DNA from 2 places in the Asaia sp. HumB genome. Region 1 is predicted to be linked to the other one. Evidence: predicted binding sites of a transcription regulator. Region 1 holds the regulator's gene; the other holds the start of a gene.
What was found. Region 1 encodes LexA, which represses DNA repair genes until DNA is damaged. Its sites were predicted from a motif close to TGTTCTANNTANGTTC; they were not measured.

Region 1 (10,321 bases):
CTGTTTCGTCCTTCCTCCAAGATTCTTCAGGAACCGGCCAAGAACCGCCGCATTCGCCTGACGGAGAAGGAAGCCGCGATCCTGAAATATCTGTATCGTGCCGGGCATCGTCCGATTGCCCGTCAGGTGCTCCTCAACGAGGTCTGGGGCTATAACGCAGCTGTCACGACCCATACGCTTGAGACGCATATCTATCGTCTGCGTCAGAAAATCGAGCCCGATCCGGCAAACGCATCGCTGCTGCTAACCGAGGGCGGTGGTTATCGCCTCAACCCGGAAGGCAGTGATGTGCTGATGGGCTGAGAGTCCTGTCTGCATAACACGCGATTCAAAACCCCGGTCCTGCAAAGGCCGGGGTTTTTGTTTAACGCTCTGGCGAGGCGCGAACTGTGCGATGCGAGGGGCCGCCCCGTCACGAGAGAGGCCCAACCGGCTATCCTGGGTTCATGCGGCAGACAGATCGAGATCGAACACCACCGGGACATGATCCGACGGGCTGTCCCAGTCTCTTACGTCTCTCAACACGTTGAGGTTCGTGAGTGCTGGCTGCAGATCTGGCGTCAGCCATACATGGTCGAGGCGCCGCCCCCGGTTTGAAAGCTTCCAGTCGCGATTGCGATAGGACCACCATGTATAGAGTTTCTCCTGCGGCGGGACGACCAGCCTCATGGCATCGACAAACCCGGTCGCCGCCCAGGCATTGAGCCGTTCGATCTCGGGTGGCGTATGACTCACCACGGTCGAAAGCTGCTTGTGGCTCCACACGTCATGTTCGAGCGGGGCGATATTCAGGTCACCGACCACGATGGACCGTATCGGCGGGTTCTCACGAAACCAAGCCGTCACCTCATCGAGAAAAGCCAGTTTATGGGCAAATTTGTCGTTGACCGCTGGGTCGGGAATGTCACCGCCCGCCGGGACATAGAAGTCATGGAGCATGACAGGGCCGGTTGTGGTGTCGATGACGACACCGATATGCCGTGTATCGCTCTTGCCGCACCAGTCGGGCGTTGCTTCAATCGGCCTGATGGGATGGCGCGAGAGAATCGCGACCCCGTTATATCCCTTCATGCCCAGGAAATGCTGATGATCGTAGCCGAGCTCACGCAAGGGATCTGCCGGAAACAAGGCGTCGGGGACCTTTGTCTCCTGAAGGCAGATGATATCGGGCGCCTGTTCCTCACCAAGGCGCTGAAGCACGGGCAGTCTCAGGCGCAACGAATTGATATTCCACGTCATCAGCCGCATGGCGCAGTGTCCTTCAATTTGGCAGGAAGTGCAGCAAAGCCTCTTGCTGTGCGGCTGCAATAAACCATTTAAACAGGCATGACACCTGCGATTCACAACTCTCTCCTGACGCTCGACTCTCACATCGATATTCCGTGGCCCGACCGAGGCGATTTCGCCACCGGGTCACCTGATCGCCAGGTCGATCTTCCAAAGCTGCGCGAGGGCGGTCTCAAGGCTGTCTGTCTGGCCGCTTATATTCCGCAGACTGTGCTTGCGCCGGCGGAGCGGCAGGCTGCCTGGGAGCGGGCTCAGGCCATGCTTGGCGTGATCAACGGTCTTTCGGGCCCAGGCGTCGTGGTTTGCCGGACGGCAGCAGCCGTCAAGGACGCTGTCTCTTCGGGCAACGTCGCCATCGTGCCAGCAGTGGAGAACGGGCATGCGCTGGGTGGTGACATCTCCCGGATCAGTGCTCTAGCGGCACTGGGGGTACGTTATATGACGCTCACCCATAACGGACATAACGATCTGGCGGATGCCGCCATTCCCCTGCCGGCTCTAGGGAATGACAAGAGCCTTCATCACGGACTTTCCCCCCTGGGACGTGAGGCGATTGCCTTAATGAATGCACATGGGATCGTGGTGGATGTCTCCCATGCGGCAAAGACGACCATGATGCAGGCGACCGATATCTCGGCTGTGCCGATCGTGGCGAGCCATTCCTGTGCCCGCGCCCTTTGCGACCATCCACGCAATTTGGATGACGAGCAGCTTCTGCGGCTGCGTGATACGGGTGGTGTGATCCAAGTCACGGCCATGTCCTCGTTTCTCGTTCCGGCTGCCACCGGCAAGGCGGGTGTTGCTGATCTGGTGCGTCATGTGCGCTATGTTGCTGATCTGATTGGGGTGGAGCATGTGGGGGTGTCCTCCGATTTTGATGGTGGCGGACGCATTCAGGGCTGGGCCGAGGCTGGACAATCCCCGGCGGTGACCGAGGCGCTGGTCGAACAGGGGTTCAGCGAAGCCGAACTGGCGAAGATATGGGGCGGCAATTTCCTGCGCGTTCTCGCGCAAGCCGAACGGGTCTGAAGGCAACTTCGAACAAAACAGGATCGTTCTAGCCGAAGCAGCCCGGAAATTTGTCCACTTTCAGGGCAGTTCCGGGATTGACTCCCTGTATTTCCAACGTCTTGGCGCTGTTTCTTCGATCCGGATAGGCAAAATTGTTGTTTTTCAACGTCTTAGCATTAAATGCCCAAAATTTAGGCAAAGCGTCGCAAAGCGCGCCAAACTGCGCCCGTCATCAATTTGTCACGCGATGCCCCACAGACTTATCCACATGTTCCGTGGATGAACTCGTGTTCAGCCTTGGCAATGGTGTCCTGTCATGAAGACCACGCAAACTGACCCCTCTGTTCGTGATGATCAGGCTATTGGTACTACTGAACCGCCTACCCGCAAGGAGGGCGCAGAGGCCATAAGAGAAGCGCTGAAAACCATCCCGTTCACGCCCGGCGTCTATCGCATGCTGGGAGAGAAGGGAGAGGTACTGTATGTTGGCAAGGCGCTTAGCCTCAAAAAGCGTGTGTCGTCCTATCTCCGTCTCAACCAGTTGCCGGAGCGGCTGCGCCGCATGGTGAGCCTTACACGATCGATGGAGATCGTGACGACGCGCACCGAGGCCGAGGCGCTGCTTCTTGAGGCCAACTACATCAAGAAGATGAAGCCACGCTTCAACATCCTCCTGCGCGATGACAAATCCTATCCCTGGATCATGCTGACCGAGGGGCATGAATTTCCGCAGATTACCAAGCAGCGTGGCCGCCCGATCAAGAATGCCACCTATTGGGGGCCGTTTGCCTCGGCCTGGGCTGTTAATCAGACGCTGAACCTGATCCAGCGCAGTTTTCTGCTGCGTTCCTGCAGCGATGCCGTTTTGTCGTCACGCACACGACCTTGCCTGCTGTTCCAGATTCGTCGGTGCTCCGCACCCTGTGTAGACAGAGTGACACCGGGGCAATATGCCGAGCTGGTGGATGAGACGAAACAATTCCTCTCGGGCAAGAGCACGGATGTGCATAAGACACTTGTCGAGGAGATGGAAAGAGCCTCTGAGGCGCTCGAATTTGAACGCGCGGCGGCCATACGTGATCGCATCCGAGGGTTCTCCAGCATGCAGGAATCGGGGATCATCAACCCGGCCTCGATTGGCGATGCTGATATCATCGCGCTCTGGCAGGAGGCGGGACGGACCTGTATCCAGGTTTTCTTCATCCGTAATTCCCGTAACAACGGAAATAGGGCTTTCTTCCCTGATCATGCGGAGGAAGAGAGTGCGGCTGACATTCTCGCAGCCTTCCTGCTGCAGTTCTATGACGACAAACCGCCACCCCCCCAGATCCTGCTCAACAGCGACCCTTCGGAGCTCGACCTTGTTTCAGAGGCGCTGAGTCTCAAGCGCGGGCGCAAGGTGGAACTGTTGCAGCCACAGCGTGGCGAGAGGCGCGACGTGGTTCGTCACGCCGAAACCAATGCCCGCGAAGCACTCGAGCGGCGACTGGCAGAGAGCGCTGGTGTCAGCAAGCTGCTCAATGGTGTGGCAAGCGTCTTCGGGCTGGCAGAGCCGCCGAAGCGGATCGAGACCTATGATAACTCACACATCATGGGGCAGCATGCTTATGGTGTTATGGTCGTGGGCGGGCCGGAAGGGTTCGTCAAGCGCGCCTACCGCAAGTTTGCCATCAAGGGGCCAGTCACGCCGGGTGACGATTTTGGCATGATGCGTGAGGTGATGGAGCGGCGCTTTGGCCGACGTGATCCCGAATCACCGGAGGCCCGCCCGGAAGACTGGCCTGATCTCCTGCTGATCGATGGTGGGCTGGGGCAGTTCAATGCTGTCCGGGCCGTTCTGGAAGATCTGAATGTGCGCGATATTCCTATCGTGGCCATTGCCAAAGGGCCGGACCGCGATGCGGGGCGTGAGTGGTTCTTTCAGGAGAGGCGCGCGCCATTCCAGTTGCCGCCGAATGATCCGGTTCTTTACTACCTTCAGCGCCTGCGGGATGAAGCGCACCGCTTCGCCATCACAACGCACAGGGCAGGGCGTAGCAAGGCCATCAAGGTGTCGGAGCTCGATAGCGTGCCGGGTGTTGGTGCCGTGCGCAAACGCGCCCTTCTGACGCGGTTCGGCTCGGTGCGTGGCGTCCGTAGCGCCAGTCTGGAAGAGCTCGTGTCGGTATCGGGAATCAATTCAGAGACTGCCCGCACGATTTACGAGTTTTTTCACCCGCAATGATGCGCGAGAAGCTATGAAGAACCACCATGAGCGTCCTATCATGGTGCGTAATTTCATCTCCATGTGTTTTCTGACTTGAAGGCAGCTCCGGGAAAGATTCATGCTGACAGATCTGCCCAATATCCTGACCCTGCTGCGTATCGCGTCGATCCCGGTGCTGATCGCCCTGATTGCGTTCAATAATGCTTGGACGGACGGGATTGCCTGCGTGCTGTATATCGCGGCTTGCATCACCGACTACTTGGACGGGATGCTGGCGCGTCGCTGGAAACAGGGGTCGGAACTGGGTCGCATGATGGACCCGATTGCGGACAAGCTGCTCGTGGGGGCCCTGCTGCTCGCTCTGGCGGGGTATGGCAGGCTGGTGGACGGTGCCTTGTTTGCAGCGATTATCATTCTAGTGCGGGAGATCATGGTAAGTGGTCTGCGCGAATTCATGGCCAGTCAGCGCGCAACACTCCCTTCGACCCGCCTCGCGAAGTGGAAAACAGGCATCCAGATGGTCGCGATCGGCTGCCTGCTGGCTGGGGACGTCATGCCTCGACAGATCGGGCTCGGTGCGATTTCCTTTACTCATCTTGGTGCAGTGATGCTCTGGGTTTCGGTGGTACCGACGGTGATGAGTGGGTGGGGCTATCTGGTAACCGGTCTCGCAAAAATGCTTGGAACCGGCACAAACGGTTCTTCAGCCAAACTCACGCACTAGTATTGTGCGCTATACATGTTCTGTATCTGGCATTGTCGTCAGGGGCGTCTTAAAAGGGGCGCAAAGACATCCCTGGAGTAGATGATGAGAAAGGCCGCTCTTTTAGCGATCCCAGTTTTGTTGAGTGGCTGTTCCGGTCTCGGGAAATCCCTCCATGACACGGCCACCTTGCCGGGTGCCAATCCAAACATGCCGGAGGGCATTTCGGAGAATATGGAGAAGGTGCGCGGGCACGCCTACATGGCGATGCCGCTACTGCCCGAAAACGGAAATGTCTGGCCCGGTGCTCCGCAACCCTTGCCTACCTTGCGCGACGTCGAGGCCTCGCCTAACGGCCTGCGGGATGCTCTGGCAGACACCAACAGCTACTTCGGCTCCATGACGAAAAGCCATGGTGCGAGTAATGGGAGCAGCATCCAGCTCGGTGACGGAGGCACCATCGAGATGGGTGAACATGATGGCGTCGTGAATGGCGTTCGCTCTGCGTCTCGCCCGTCGCTCTCTTCCTCGGTTGAGGATAATGCTCACAAATATCTTGCTCCGAGCCATAGCGGCACCATCGTGATCCCGAATGGTGACGGAACAAGCACGCTAATATCGCCGGATGGCTCTGTGCGCGTCACTAAGGATAAGGCGGCTCACTGACCGGACAATCGGCCTGACCCTGGGTGATCTCCAGGTAAGAAACAGGGCAGGTCGAGTGAGGGTTGCCACATACTGGAGTTATGGCCTGTAGAGTGCGCCCCGGTCGGCAACAATTGCGAACGCCCGGCATAGTTCAGCGCGGCTCAGAGAGTGATCAGACACCTCAACGACTGGGGCGGGCCATAAACCTGCTGCGTCAATCACAGGGCGATACGGCGACATCGGACCACTCGCAAAGATCAGAAATTGCCTCTCCATTCAGTATTACTTCGGGTTGGCCATGATGCTGGGAAGGGCCGAGTCTTCGCGGCGGCATGCGGTAGGGGTGCCAGACGGATGGTTCGGCCCAATAAGCTCGGAAGCTCCTCGCGAGAGTCCCTTCCTGCGATCAGAAGTAATTCGGCGGAATAGATGGGTGAGACGTTGTTTTTTTTGCTGGGTAACGTCTGGTAAAATACTCGGACCCTGATGGGCTAAGGCTACTGACTATCAAAAGAAGTACGCCTCCGCCTGACGGTGACACACTGAACTTCATCCACTGTGGCGAAAGGCTGCGCTGGCGCTTGGTGCTAACAAAGCGCTCCATGGCGCAGCGAAAGATTGCGACGAACCCGTTAAGTTGCCGCACCTACGTTATTGCGAGAGGCCTTGCCGCCATATCCTGCTTAGTTTCCGCGCACCTGGCCACGCTCAAAGCTTTACTTCAGCAGGAGGGCAGAGATCTCTGCATCGAAGTTCTTCCACCCCGACACCGGTGCGCGCCCCGCGTTGCCCCACGAGGCCTGACGCGACCCTGGCCCTTCAGCAAATGCACGCCTCCTGAGCCCGCAAGACTTCATGATTACCCGCCATATCTCTGTTCGAAGTCTGGAGCGATGTACACTTATCCTGGACCGAAGCCCTTTCTTGTCAGGGTCGGAAGGCAGACATCGCTAAGGGGCCGGGCGGTTATGAGAACGGTCAGTTGTACTGACGGTAAAGCCCGATCAGTACGCCCTGGATGCGGACACGGCTTTGCGGGAATATCTGCGTCTCATAGGCGGAATTGGCAGGCTCCAGAGCAATCGACTGGCCCTTCTGGCGCAGGCGTTTGAGTGTCACCTCCTGACTATCCACCAGCGCCACAACGATCTTGCCGTTCTCCGCCGTTTCGGCCTGGCGAATGATGACGATATCACCGTCGAGGATGCCAGCCTCGATCATCGAATCACCTGACACATGCAGGGCGTAATGCTGCCCGTTAGTGAGTTGCGCCGCGGGGATATCAATCTGCTCTCCCTGATCGCGGAATGCCTCGATTGGCAAGCCGGCGGCGATACGGCCATAGAGCGGCACACCCACGACAGAACTCTGCGAGTCAACCGAGCTCGAGGCCAGCGGCTTGGCCTGGCTATGCGCAAGGCGGGGAAAGGGGCCAGCTTCTACGGGAGTATCACTCGTCACGGCCGTCGCAGGCTGCGCCTCAGTGACCGGTAGGCGCAGTATTTCAAGTGCACGGGCCCGGTGATGATGGCGCCGCAGGAATCCACGCTCTTCAAGCGCTGAAATCAGCCGATGAATACCGGATTTGGATCGCAGTTCCAGCGCCTCCTTCATTTCGTCAAAAGAAGGCGAAAATCCTGTCCGCTTGAGATAGCCGTCGATATAAAGCAGGAGCTGGTGTTGCTTGCGTGTCAGCATGGGGTCCCTCTCTCCGTGGCGGGGGCGGTACTCGACCGTAACTGCCCGGAATCACAATGTTCTTATTAAGTTCTTGGTTCGATCTCTTCAAGATTTTTTCCCCGGAACATCAAAAATTATCCACCGTTCGAGCGGAAACACTTGACCCGCAGGCGTAATAGAAGCATTTATGCGCCCAGCTTGAAAACGCTGCCGTTCATGTCGCGCGCAGCGACAGATCAGTTTGCGAGGACCCAATGGCCAAGACCAACGTCATCCAGATCCGTCTCGTTTCGACCGCGGATACCGGATATTTCTACGTCACCAAGAAGAACGCCCGCTCGGCGACCGGCAAGATGGAAGTGCGCAAGTACGACCCCGTCGTCCGCAAGCATGTTGCGTTCCGCGAAGCCAAGATCAAGTAAGATCGGCTGACGCTGACGGAAAAGAAAAGCGGCCTTCGGGCCGCTTTTTTTGTGCCTGCTCGCTGTCGATCGGGGAGAGGGGCGGTGCAGACTTCATGCGGGGCCGTGACTCACCCAGTCGACGCCTGGTCCGGCTTGATGGCCGTCAGCTTGAAGGAGAAGTTGGAGAGCACCCTTTTACGAGCAAGGTTGCCGATGCATATTTCGGCAACGATACGGTAGAAGTGCATGCAGGCCGTTCGGTAAGGCCGTCGTGTTGAACTCAGGCACGTGGGCGCTGGTTGAGCCGAGATGTATCGCCACTTCGTCCCGAGGGCGCGAGCGTTACAGAACCCGCGCTGTTCGGCGTGTAGTCACGAAAGATCCGGCGGGAGAAACCCGTCTCTGGGAGTTTTCAGTAGAGCTTTTCGTGCGGGCCATACGGAATGACCGTATCGCCATTACGGGCCAGATTCAGCATGGCGCGTGAGCGCTCATCCAGCATATCGGCGTCCAGGGCGCGCTCGTTCAGGCTGCCGATACGACGCTTCCAGACGGCTTGTTCAGCATCCGCATCTTTCTGGGCCTGAAGCGCCTGATCCATCAGTTTGAGCTGCTGGTGATAGGCCTTGATTCCGTGGTCGCCCTGAAGCGCGTTCCAGCCGAAATAGGCTGTGAGACCGAGAAACAGAGCCGGAGGGACAACGGCACGTACAAAACGACGGATAGCACGAACGATCTGCACGGGAACTCCATCAATCCAGTAACAACCAGCCTGAGCTAGACTAACCTCAGCTTACGATCGCTGACAATCAAGTAAACGCAATGAGGGAGAGAATGACTCTCTCCCCCATGCTTACGTAGTGCAAAAAGGCTCAGGCGCGCGGGAGGATTGAGCGGCCTGCGTAACGGGCGGCGGTTGCCAGCTCGTTTTCAATGCGGATCAGCTGATTGTACTTTGCCGTACGATCCGAGCGTGACAGCGAGCCCGTCTTGATCTGACCGCAATTGGTCGCCACGGCGAGATCAGCGATGATCGAATCTTCGGTCTCACCCGAGCGATGGCTCATGACGCACTTGTAGCCGGCGCGATGTGCGGTTTCCATGGCGCGGAGCGTTTCGGTCAGCGTGCCGATCTGGTTGACCTTCACCAGCAGCGCGTTGGCTGTGTTGCTCTCGATGCCACGCACCAGACGCTCGGTGTTGGTCACGAACAGATCGTCCCCGACGAGCTGCAGCTTGTGGCCAAGCTTTGCTGTCAGCTCTGCCCAGCCTTCCCAGTCGTCTTCTGCAAGGCCGTCTTCGATCGAAACGATCGGATAGCGTGCAGCGAGATCGGCCAGGTAGTCGATCATGCCCGAAGAGTCGAGATCGCGGCCTTCGCCGTCCATCTTGTAGCGGCCATCGCGATAGAATTCGGTGGCGGCACAATCGAGCGCGAAGGTTACGTCTTCACCGAGGCGGTAACCAGCACCTTCGACCGACTTCGAGATGAAGCCAAGCGCTTCGTCTGCCGACTTCAGACCCGGAGCAAAGCCGCCTTCGTCACCAACATTGGTGTTGTGACCCGCTGCATGCAGGTTCTTCTTCAGGTGCGCGAAGATTTCCGATCCCATACGCACAGCGTCCATGATCGTCGGTGCGCCGACCGGCTGGATCATGAATTCCTGGATATCGATGGGGTTATCGGCATGCTGGCCACCATTGACGATGTTCATCATCGGCACGGGCAGGGTGTGCGCGAAAACGCCACCGACATAGCGATAAAGCGGGATATCCAGCTCAAGCGCGGTCGCCTTGGCGGTCGCCAGCGAGACGGCAAGGATCGAGTTGGCACCCAGACGCGCCTTGTTTGGCGTGCCGTCCAGCTCGATCATGGCTTCGTCGATGGCGATCTGATCGGACGATTCGGCACCCTGCAGGGCGTCAAGGATCTCGCCTTCAGCGAAGGCCGCAGCCTTGAGAACGCCCTTGCCACCAAAACGCGACTTGTCGCCGTCACGCAGCTCGACGGCCTCATGGGCACCTGTGGAGGCACCGGACGGGACGGCAGCGCGGCCCTTGGCACCGGAGGACAGTTCAACCTCGACTTCGACAGTCGGATTGCCACGGCTATCCAGAATCTCGCGAGCAATGATATCAATAATGGCGCTCATTTGGGGGCTCCCTGTTTGAACGTTCGAACTTCGGGCATCACAAGGCGTCGAGACACCGGCGCTGTCAACTGGCGTTATGTGAAATGAGGATGGATATTCTGTGAGACCCCTGTCACCGCTCGTCATTTTCCTTGGTATCGCCGGTCTGGTGCCATTCATCGCCCTCGCCATGGCGGCCTTGTTCTGGGGTAGTCTGGGGCCAGTCACCCATATTGGCGTGGCGATGCTG
Region 2 (10,321 bases), 990 kb from region 1:
TGGTTCGCTGCATATTTCCGGCGTCAACGGGCCGGTTTCGCTCACTCAGCGTGGCAGCGGCACGATTTCCATCGATCAGGCAACGGCGCTTGTGCTGAACGAGAACGGCTTTGGCAGTTTGCGGCTCGGCTGGCTGAACGGCCCCGCCACTCTGACCACTTCAGGCAGCGGCAGTGTCACGATTGCCCGCGTAGATGCCTCACACCTTACGGCAAACTCGGGAGGGTTTGGCTCCATCACGCTGAATGCCGGGAACATCGGGGCACTCAACGCCGATATTCATGGCTCCGGGCATCTGAAATTCGGCGGAACAGTCGGCACGGCAAACCTTGTCGCTTCGGGCTATGGCGGGATCGACATCGACAGGGTAACGGGCGAACTGCATCAGGAAGCCCATTCGCCAGCGACGATTTCACTCAATCATGCGTCGACCTTCCGCAAATCGTCTCATGCAAGCCATGCTATCCTCACCCTGCCTGATGGCACCGTCATCACGGCCCATAGTCTGACGCGGCCCGACGGCACGGTTATCAGCTTTGACAATGATGAAAGCAGCGACCGGGCCACAGCCGGTGATGACGCGACAACGCGTCACGGCCAGCGGCGATGGCTGGGCTGGGGCCTGCTGGCGCTGCTCCTTATCGTGTTCCGTCGGCGTATCGCAGGCTTCGTACCGGTGGATTTTCTGTCGCGCATCCGGCGTTCTGCCGGCTCGTCCCATGCGCCCCAGCCCTTGGCGGCGAGCGCGCCGGAAATTGCTACACTGGAAGCCCGGTTGCAGCGTCTCGACAAACGCGTGAGCGATATCGAGCAATGCGTAACCTCACGCAATTTCCACCTGCATCGCGAATTTCATCATCTCGCCAGAAATCACGGGTGATGCAGAGCATGCCTGGCGGCGACAGGACAACCGACGCCTGCGTGCAGTCAGCGGGTCCGAACTGCGGCCCCATGAAAAAAGGACAGACGTCATGAGCCGTATCAGCCTGGGCGTTTTTCTCGTCCTGACCATATCGCCCGCCCTTGCAGAAACGAGCTTGCCCACGACACCGGAGGCCGCACTCGCTGCCGCACCCTATACGCTGCATATCGAGGCGGGATGTGCCGCCAATATTCACGTCCGGGGTGCCGGAGCACTCCAGCAGAACGCCGACATGCGGGAGGTGCCAGCGGGTCTCTCCTTCGAGGCAGGTCACCACGACGCGTGGCTGACCGGCAATGCCTGCGGTCAGGATGCCACAATTCAGTTGCGCGAGGGGGCAGCCATTGTCTCCACCGCGATGAATTACGACAAACTGGATATCGACTGGGTCAACGGGCCGCTTTCCCTGCGTCAGGGCCGGGGCGATATCTCGGTCGACAAGGCGAGCGCCCTTCTGCTGAGGGGCAGCGGGCCGGGCGCCCTTTCCCTGGGCACACTGACCGGGCCGGCAATTCTTGCCACCTCCGGGCCGGGCGAGGTGCAAATCGATACCGCGACTGCGCCCTCGGTCGTGATCGGCACGACAGGCCCCGGCGATGTCGTCATACGTGGTGGCACCATCGACCAGCTTGCCGTGTCGCTGTCCGGTCCGGGTGACGCCATCTTTGACGGCGTGGCGCGCAACGCCACGCTACGCACCAGCGCTTCGGGCGATATCCGTGTGCATCAGGTACTGGGAGACGAGCACGCCCATTCGAGCGCGAGCGGCAGCATCGAAATTGCCATACCGTCCGGCCATGGCGAGCGCTTTACCGGCAAGGTGCGCGACAGCAACACGAATAATGGCACCCGCATTACGCCCGACGACATGCGTCTGGCCGATGGGACACGCATCAACAGCCATCGCTTGATCAAGCCCGATGGTACGATCATTGATTTTGATGCGCTGCGTCGCATGGGAAGTGAGAGTGTTCACGTCTCCACCCCCGAACCGCCTGAGCCTCCAGAGCCGCCGGAGCCACTAGAACCTCCTGAGCCACCGGCAGCGTCAGTCACGTCGGGGACGACCCATGTCAGCACGCAACATACGCCCTCCAGCCCATACACATTCGGAATGACCCTACCTACACTGTCCGATAACGGCAGTATGGCCTCCGGGCTGGTTGCGCTAAGTGCGCTGGCCATTGCCTTGATGCGTCGGCGTCTCATCCCGAAGATCATCGCGGCCCTTCAAAGCCATCATCCGGCACTTGCCCGCAAGGTCGAGCCTTTCCTTCTGTCGCTCATGACCCGTGTGTCAGACCCGATGCCACAAACCCAGCTTCCGCAGTTGCTTGATCTGACAGAGCGTCTGCAAAAGCTCGACAGGCGTGTGGGGGCCGTCGAGACCTGCGTCACCTCGCGCGACTTCCACCTGCATACCCAGTTCCGCGATCTGGACCGGCGTCAGAACGGAGCCTGACCGCCCCATCTGACACACATGCCCTGCGGACCGGAAGCACCTGTGTGGGCTGACAGAATTCAGCCCTCTCACACCCCGTCATCCCGATCCGGTTTGTCACAGGTGCCATGTGCGGAAAGGCAGACGATCGGGGTGCATCCTCGCGTCACAGAGGGCTTTGACGTAGCGCGTCAGGCAGGCTAGGGCTTGAAGCATGACCTTCCCTGATGGCAGCTGCTGACCGTGAATTTCCTACTCGATCCCGTTGCGGCCATCGGGCGTGCCTTTCTCGGCATCGTGCGCAAGGCTGGTGCTCTGGCGCTTTTTGCCCTGGCAGGCCTGTCGCATCTGCTGCGACCGCCCTTCTACTGGGGCGTGTTCTTCAACAGCCTGATTGAAATCGCCTTCTATTCGCTGCCAGTCGTGGCGCTGACCGCGATTTTCTCCGGCGGCGTGATCGCGCTTCAGTCCTATGCAGGCTTCGCCCAGTACCATGTGCAGAGCGCCATTGCAGGCATCGTCGTTCTGGCCGTGGTGCGTGAACTTGGCCCGGTTCTGGCCGGTCTGATGGTGGCGGGCCGCGTCGGCGCAGCCATGTCAGCCGAGATCGGCACCATGCGCGTGACCGACCAGATCGACGCACTGCGCACCCTTTCGACCGACCCGATGAAGTATCTGGTTACGCCGCGCCTTCTGGCTGGTACGCTGGCCCTGCCCTTTCTGGTGCTTATTGCCGATATTCTGGGCGTGCTCGGCGGCTTTACCGTTTCGGTTTCCAAGCTCGGCTTTGACCCGCAGAACTACATCATTGCCACGTTCAACGCGCTCAAGCCGCTGGACGTGCTGGTCGGTCTTTCCAAGGCGGCCGTGTTCGGGTTCATCATCAGCCTGATGGGCTGCTATCATGGCTATACCAGCCGTGGCGGCGCCGAGGGTGTGGGTTCGGCCACCACGGCTGCGGTCGTTGCTGCCTCGATCCTGCTTCTCGCTTTCGATTACCTCCTGACGGATCTGTTCTTCGCCCAATGAGCGCCCTGCCCAAGATCCGCATTCGCGGCCTGACCAAATCTTTCGGATCCAAAACCGTACTGGATGGCATCGACCTCGATGTCGAAGCCGGAACGTCAATGGTTATCATCGGTGGTTCAGGCAGTGGCAAATCGGTGCTTCTGCGCTGCATCCTCGGTCTGATCACCCCGGATTCCGGCACGATCGAGATCGACGGCGAAAATGTACTTACCGCTTCCCCCGCACGACGCGATGCCCTTGTCGAACAGATTGGCATGCTGTTCCAGAATGCTGCCCTGTTCGACAGCATGAGCGTGGCCGATAACATCGTGTTCGGCCTGCGCGCCAAGGGCCGCGGCAAGGCTCACCGATTGAGTGCGGCACAAGCCCGTGCCCAGGCCGGTGATATTCTCAAGCAGGTCGGGCTCGATCCCTCAGTCGGGGCACTCGCGCCCTCCGAGCTGTCGGGCGGTATGCAAAAGCGCGTGGGGCTTGCCCGCGCCATTGCAGGCACACCCAACATCCTGTTCTTCGACGAGCCGACAACGGGCCTCGACCCCATCATGGGGGCTGTGATTGACGGGCTGATCGTGGATTGTGTCAAACGCCTTGGCTCAACCGCTGTCGCCATCACCCATGACATGGCCTCGGCGCAGCGTATCGGCGACCGGGCGGCCATGCTCTATCATGGCAAACTGGTCTGGCAGGGGCTGGCGTCAGAACTGATGAACAGCGGAAACGCGATGGTCGATCAGTTTACCCATGGTCGCAAGGATGGGCCGATCGGGATGGAATTGCGGCGTTAGAGGACAAAGAGGCATTCTTTTTTGCAAAAAAGAACCAAAAAACTCTTTCCCGTGGAGGGGATCAAACCCCCCGCTTTTTCTCCGACTAAATTCTAAAAGTCTTTTTGCTTCTTTTTCCTCAGAAAAAGAAGAACCTCCCCTGCGTTCTTGTTATGTTTCCCCATCTGCCCTATCTTCCGATCTGAACCCCAGACCGGAAGATGTTCCTCATGGCCAAGCGTCCCACAGCCCGTTTCGTATGTCAGGCCTGTGGGGCAGTCACCAGCAAATGGTCGGGTCGCTGCGATGCCTGTGGCGAGTGGAACACCATTGTTGAAGAGGCCGTCGAGCCCACCAGTCGTGAAACACGCAAGCGTGCCGGTCGCCTCACGCTCATGCATCTGGATGGCGATCTTACTCCCCCGCCACGCATCCAGACTTCGATCGCCGAATTCGATCGCGTGCTCGGCGGCGGTCTCGTTCCGGCCTCTGTTGTGCTGGTGGGCGGTGATCCGGGCATTGGCAAATCCACGCTTCTGCTTCAGGCCACCTGCGCCCTGGCGCAGGCAGGCCGGCGCGTTCTGTATGTATCGGGCGAAGAAGCGGTGGACCAGATACGCCTGCGCGCGCGCCGCCTGAAACTCGATGCGCCGACACTCGATCTGGCGGCCAGTATCAATGTGTCCGAAATTGCGGGCTCGCTGGAGCAGGACCGCGTTCATCATGTGGTAGTTATCGACTCGATCCAGACCATGTGGCTCGAGACCATCGAGAGCGCGCCGGGCTCTGTCGCTCAGGTGCGCGCCTGCGCTTTCGAACTGATCCGACTGGCCAAGACGGTCGGGTTCTCGCTCGTTCTGGTCGGTCATGTCACCAAGGAAGGCGCGCTGGCAGGCCCGCGCGTGCTTGAACACATGGTCGATGCCGTCATGTATTTCGAAGGCGATCGCGGTCACCAGTTCCGCATCCTTCGTGCCGCCAAGAACCGCTTTGGTGCGACAGACGAGATTGGCGTGTTTGCCATGACCGATACAGGGCTAACGGAAGTCCCCAACCCCTCGGCCCTGTTTCTGGCAGAACGACGCGGCAATATTGCGGGATCGGCTGTTTTTGCGGGCATGGAGGGTACACGCCCCGTCCTGCTGGAAATTCAGGCCCTCGTCTCACCCAAGGCCGGTGAAGGCGCAGCCAGACGTGCGGTAGTCGGGTGGGAAACGGCACGGCTCAACATGCTTCTGGCTGTTCTTGAAGCCCGCTGCGGCCTCAAGATGGCTGGAATGGACGTGCATCTCAACATTGCGGGCGGCCTGCGGATCAGTGAGCCAGCCTGCGATATGGCGGTGGCAGCTGCATTGATCTCGGCCGCGACGGGCGTACCGACATCGGCGGGCTCAACCTATTTCGGCGAGGTCGGGCTGTCCGGTGAGGTGCGTCAGGTCTCGCAAACGGATCTTCGCCTCAAGGAAGCCCAGAAACTTGGCTTCGCACAGGCCATCCTCCCCCGGCGTGTGGCGAGCGGAGGCGCACGCCCCAAGCCTCCCGAAGGATTGGCGCTGAAGGAAATCGGTCATCTGAACGATCTGGTGGAGCTGTTCCAGCCGCTTGACGAGTAAGCGCATCGTCCTGAGCCGTCGGGCAATGAGCGTCCGCATAGGATGTGCCGAACAGGTGCAAAAGACTGCCCGGTAACCGGGGCACCCGCTCCTTTTCAGGCCTCGTGCGCAATCACCGCGCCAGGGTCGGCGTTATGGCAGAGGCAACCTCATAAGCACGGGATTTTTGAAAAGCCGCGATCATGTGGCCCGAGCAGGACCGCGACACACCTGTTCCCACCGCCCTTGCAAAACCTGTTCAGGCCTGCTTCCTGACCGGAGAAGAACCGCAACTCAGAACCCGAAAAGGGCGAGGCAGGATTTAGGACGCATGACCCGAACACTGGTGGCTGAAACGCAGCAGGACACTGTGGTCAAGAAGAGCCTGTTTCGTGTCCATGCTGCGCCGATTGCCCATGAAGCCGAGGCACTGGCTTTTTTCGAGCGCGTGCGTGTGCCAGATGCCACTCATAATTGCTGGGCATGGCGCATCGGGGGGCGGTATCGCAGCTTCGATGATGGCGAGCCGGGTGGCACGGCGGGACGCCCCATTCTGCAGGCCATCGACTCACAGGAATTCGACCGGGTGGCGGTCATTGTCGTGCGCTGGTTCGGTGGCATCAAGCTGGGCGCTGGCGGTCTCGTGCGCGCCTATGGCGGGGCAGCGGCTTCCTGCCTGAAACAGGGCGAGGCGGTTGAGATCGTGCCCATGCAACGTCTTGGCTTTCATGCCTCGTTCAGCCTGCTGCCTATCATTCAAGCCAGACTGGCGGAGTGGGAGGCCACTCAGGAGAGCTGCAGTTTCGATGAGACCGGGGCCACGCTCTCACTCGACATTCCCCTCTCACGCTCTGAAGCCGTGCAGGCTGTTCTGCAGGATCTGCTGCGCGGCGGCCCGGTCCGCGTGCTAAATGATGATGAACAGGACCTGCCCGGTGAGCAGGATAATCCGGTACGTTAGCGGAACATCATGCAGGCGGTTTGACGCCTCTTCGTTTCCTTCCTACGGTAACATATCATGTTACGATCGTAGGATCCTTGTTCATGCCCGTTTTCAGACACACTGCGGCTCTGGCAGCTGTTGCCCTCCCCCTTCTGTCTTCCACGGCGCTGGCTGCCCCTGCCAACCCGCTGTTTCAGGCAAGCCCGCTGCCCTATCAGGCACCCCCCTTCGACAAGATCAAGGACAGTGATTACGTGCCGGCCTTTGAAAAGGGCATGGCCGACCAGCTGAAGGAAATGCAGGCGATTGCCAACAACAAGGCTGCGCCGACCTTCGACAACACCATTGTCGCCATGGAGCGTTCGGGCCAGTTGCTGAACCGCGCCCAGAGCGTGTTCTACGGGGTCTATTCGGCGGACAAGGATGACGCCATGGACGCTATCGACAGCAAGGAAGCGCCCAAGCTCAGCCAGCATCAGGATGAGATCTATCTCAATCCCAAGCTCTTCCACCGCGTCAAAACCCTTTATGACAACCGCGCCAAGCTGAACCTGAACGCCGAGCAGGCGATGCTGCTGGAGGTTTACTACCAGCAATTCGTCCATTCGGGCGCTGAGCTGAATCATGCCGACCAGCAGAAGCTGCGCGCCATCAATACCCAGCTGTCCAAACTCGAAACCGCCTATAACCAGAAGCTGATTGCCAGCGCCAAGGCCGGCGCTCTGATTGTGGACAAGAAGGAGGCGCTCGCCGGGCTCGATGACGGCGCCGTTGCCTCTGCCCAGAAGGCCGCCGAAGGACGCAAGCTGACAGGTAAGTATGTCCTGCCGCTGCAGAACACGACGCAACAGCCCGATCTCGCTTCTCTGAGCGACCGTAGCACGCGTGAAGCCCTGTTCAACCAGAGCTGGACCCGTGCGGAAAAGGGCGACGCCAACGACACCCGCCAGACGATTGCAGAAATCGCCCAGCTGCGCGCCGAAAAGGCCGCCCGGTTCGGCTACCCCAATTACGCTGCCTATACGCTGTATGATCAGATGGCCAAGACGCCGGCAGCTGTGAACAGCTTCATCCACCAGCTCGTGCCGGCAACGGCGGCCGAACAGCATCGTGAGGCTGCCGAGCTGCAAAAGGCCATCGGTGAAGACCATCAGAATTTCACACTCAAGCCGTGGGACTGGAACTACTACGCCGAGCGCGTCCGCAAACAGAAATTCGACCTCAACCAGAACGATGTGAAGCCGTATTTTGAGCTGCATACCGTGCTGACAGATGGCGTATTCTATGCAGCGAACCAGCTTTACGGAATTACCTTCGAGCCCCGCAAGGACATCCCGGTCTATAACCCCGATGTCATAGTCTTCGAAGTCAAGGACAAGGACGGCTCGCCGCTTGGCCTGATGTATTTCGACTATTTCAAGCGCGACAACAAATCGGGTGGCGCCTGGATGTCGAATTTCGTGGGTCAGAGCGACCTGCTGAAAACGCGTCCGGTTATCTATAACGTGGCGAACTTCACCAAGGCGGCGCCCGGCCAGCCGGAGCTGATCACGTCAGACGATGTGACGACCATGTTCCATGAATTCGGTCATGCGTTGCATGGTCTGTTTGCAAGCCAGACCTACCCCACGCTTTCCGGTACGGCGGTTGCGCGCGATTTCGTCGAGTTCCCCTCGCAGTTCAACGAGAACTGGGCGATGGATCCGAAGGTGTTCGCCCATTATGCCCGCCACTACAAGACCGGCGCCCCGATGCCGGCCGAGCTGGTCGCCAAGATCAAGAAAGCCGCACATTTCAATCAGGGCTATGCACTGGGTGAAATCGTGGCCGCAGCGCAGCTCGACATGTCATGGCACGGTCTCTCGGCCGATGCGCCGCGTCAGGATGTGGATCAGTTCGAAGCCAAGGCACTCAACGAGACCGGCCTCGACGTCGCGAACGTTCCGCCGCGCTATCGTTCGAGCTACTTCCTGCATATCTGGGGCAATGGATACTCGGCCGGATATTACGCTTATCTCTGGACCGAAATGCTCGATCAGGATGTGTTCTCGTGGTTCCAGTCGCATGGCGGCCTGACCCGTGAAAACGGCCAGCGCTTCCGTGACATGATCCTGTCTAAGGGGCACACCATGGATTACGGCCCGATGTTCAAAGCCTTTTATGGCAAGGACCCCGAAATCGGCCCCATGCTGGCCCATCGCGGCCTGGTGTCTGACGGCAAGTAAGAAATACTCGTTCCACGGGCCTCCTGTTTGGGCCCCTGGAACTATATCCTGTTTGAATACAAAAAAGGCTGCCTGTGCGACACACAGGCAGCCTCGCCTGCAGGCATCACTTCAGGCTGATTGCTTCAGATCCATGCAGATGGCTTCGGGCATCCGGTAAGGGCCCGCCTGCCAGATCTCGATAGAGAGTCTGGCAAGCCCCTCGTGCTCCCGTTCCGGGAGTGGCAGCAAAGCACCCCCTGTGGTCCAGCGCATATCCCTGGCAACCCTGGGCTGCCAGCCCGCAAGATCGCTCTGTTCGATATGCGTGCGCACCGGACTACAGACACCACCCTTTTCCATCATGATGGCTCCCACAAGCACGCCCAGAAGACGACGATCGTCGACAAAGGGGCCATAGACATCGCAGGGGCGACTGGCCCGGCTCATGATATGAACAGCGCGCACCGCATGGGGAACGGCAAAATGGACGACGCCATTCGTTCCCCGCAGTCCCTCAATGCATTTGCCTCCATCCGTCACAAGATACAGTCCCGGATCGTCACATACCGGCGCAAGCGGCAGAGACCTCTCACCGGTTATCAAGCTGGCTCGTGCTTCCAGTTCTCTGTAAAGCGGCTCAACAAACCTGCGCTCTGTATTCAGAGGGGCAGCCGCACTGTTCCAGTCGCCCATGAGGACGGGTGATCCGGAACCTGCCTGATCGTGCAGCAAGGCACTATGACCCTTACCGATAAGCGACTCACTCAGGGCGCCATTCGCGCGGACGATGGCATGGGGCTCCATACTGATATGGTAGTAATTAGAACAACCCACGGTCTTGTCGTAGAAAATGGTGAGACCATTGACCAGCATTCTCACAGGGACGAAGCACCCGTTGAGGTATAAACAGTGCTCCGAGGTGACGAGCAGATCCTTGTAGGGAACGCCCTCCGACAAGGCTCCCTTGAGTATACGTACCGGCCATCCTGACAAATCATCGAAAGCGGACGCACAGACATTCGACTGGCCGCAACCGATCGAAGTGATCGTTCTCGTTGACCGTTCGTCAGCGCTATAGACGATGATCTCGTCTCCGGCACGCAGCGATTCGACGGCACGCTCCCCGTCTGGGGTCTCGATCATGGTGCCTGGAAGATAGCATGGCGCAAATTCCACCTTGCCTGAATATGGCCCCATGTAATTCGCCAGATTACTGATAGCAATTGGCTGCCCCTGATATTCCACCGGGATATCGAAGTAATTATAATCTATATAGATATCAATGCCATTTGTCTGATCATTCGTCTGATAATGGATGAGCGTAGTATAATTCGGCATGAACGTTATTGTTGTCTTCAAACATGCAGACGGATCGATGTATATCGCGAATTTTCCCCTGAGGTAGGTTGGATTGTTGGCGCTC

Region 2: radA (DNA repair protein RadA) is a predicted target of LexA. The motif match lies at 4,320-4,335, and genes of this name have one in related genera.

What each region holds. Positions count from the first base shown of each region.
Region 1 is NZ_JARPML010000002.1:2,866,988-2,877,308, forward strand. It holds gene P5689_RS14010 (response regulator transcription factor) at 1-303, shown strand, start outside; gene P5689_RS14015 (exodeoxyribonuclease III) at 445-1,248, opposite strand; gene P5689_RS14020 (dipeptidase) at 1,327-2,316, shown strand; gene uvrC (excinuclease ABC subunit UvrC) at 2,615-4,522, shown strand; gene pgsA (CDP-diacylglycerol--glycerol-3-phosphate 3-phosphatidyltransferase) at 4,623-5,228, shown strand; gene P5689_RS14035 (hypothetical protein) at 5,349-5,873, shown strand; gene lexA (transcriptional repressor LexA) at 6,834-7,553, opposite strand; gene rpmG (50S ribosomal protein L33) at 7,790-7,957, shown strand; gene P5689_RS14050 (septum formation initiator family protein) at 8,352-8,681, opposite strand; gene eno (phosphopyruvate hydratase) at 8,812-10,092, opposite strand; gene P5689_RS14060 (DUF3429 domain-containing protein) at 10,193-10,321, shown strand, end outside.
Region 2 is NZ_JARPML010000002.1:1,881,484-1,891,804, reverse strand. It holds gene P5689_RS09670 (GIN domain-containing protein) at 1-880, shown strand, start outside; gene P5689_RS09665 (DUF4097 family beta strand repeat-containing protein) at 972-2,384, shown strand; gene P5689_RS09660 (ABC transporter permease) at 2,607-3,392, shown strand; gene P5689_RS09655 (ABC transporter ATP-binding protein) at 3,389-4,177, shown strand; gene radA (DNA repair protein RadA) at 4,387-5,769, shown strand; gene P5689_RS09645 (YigZ family protein) at 6,080-6,709, shown strand; gene P5689_RS09640 (M3 family metallopeptidase) at 6,793-8,916, shown strand; gene P5689_RS09635 (Hint domain-containing protein) at 9,028-10,236, opposite strand.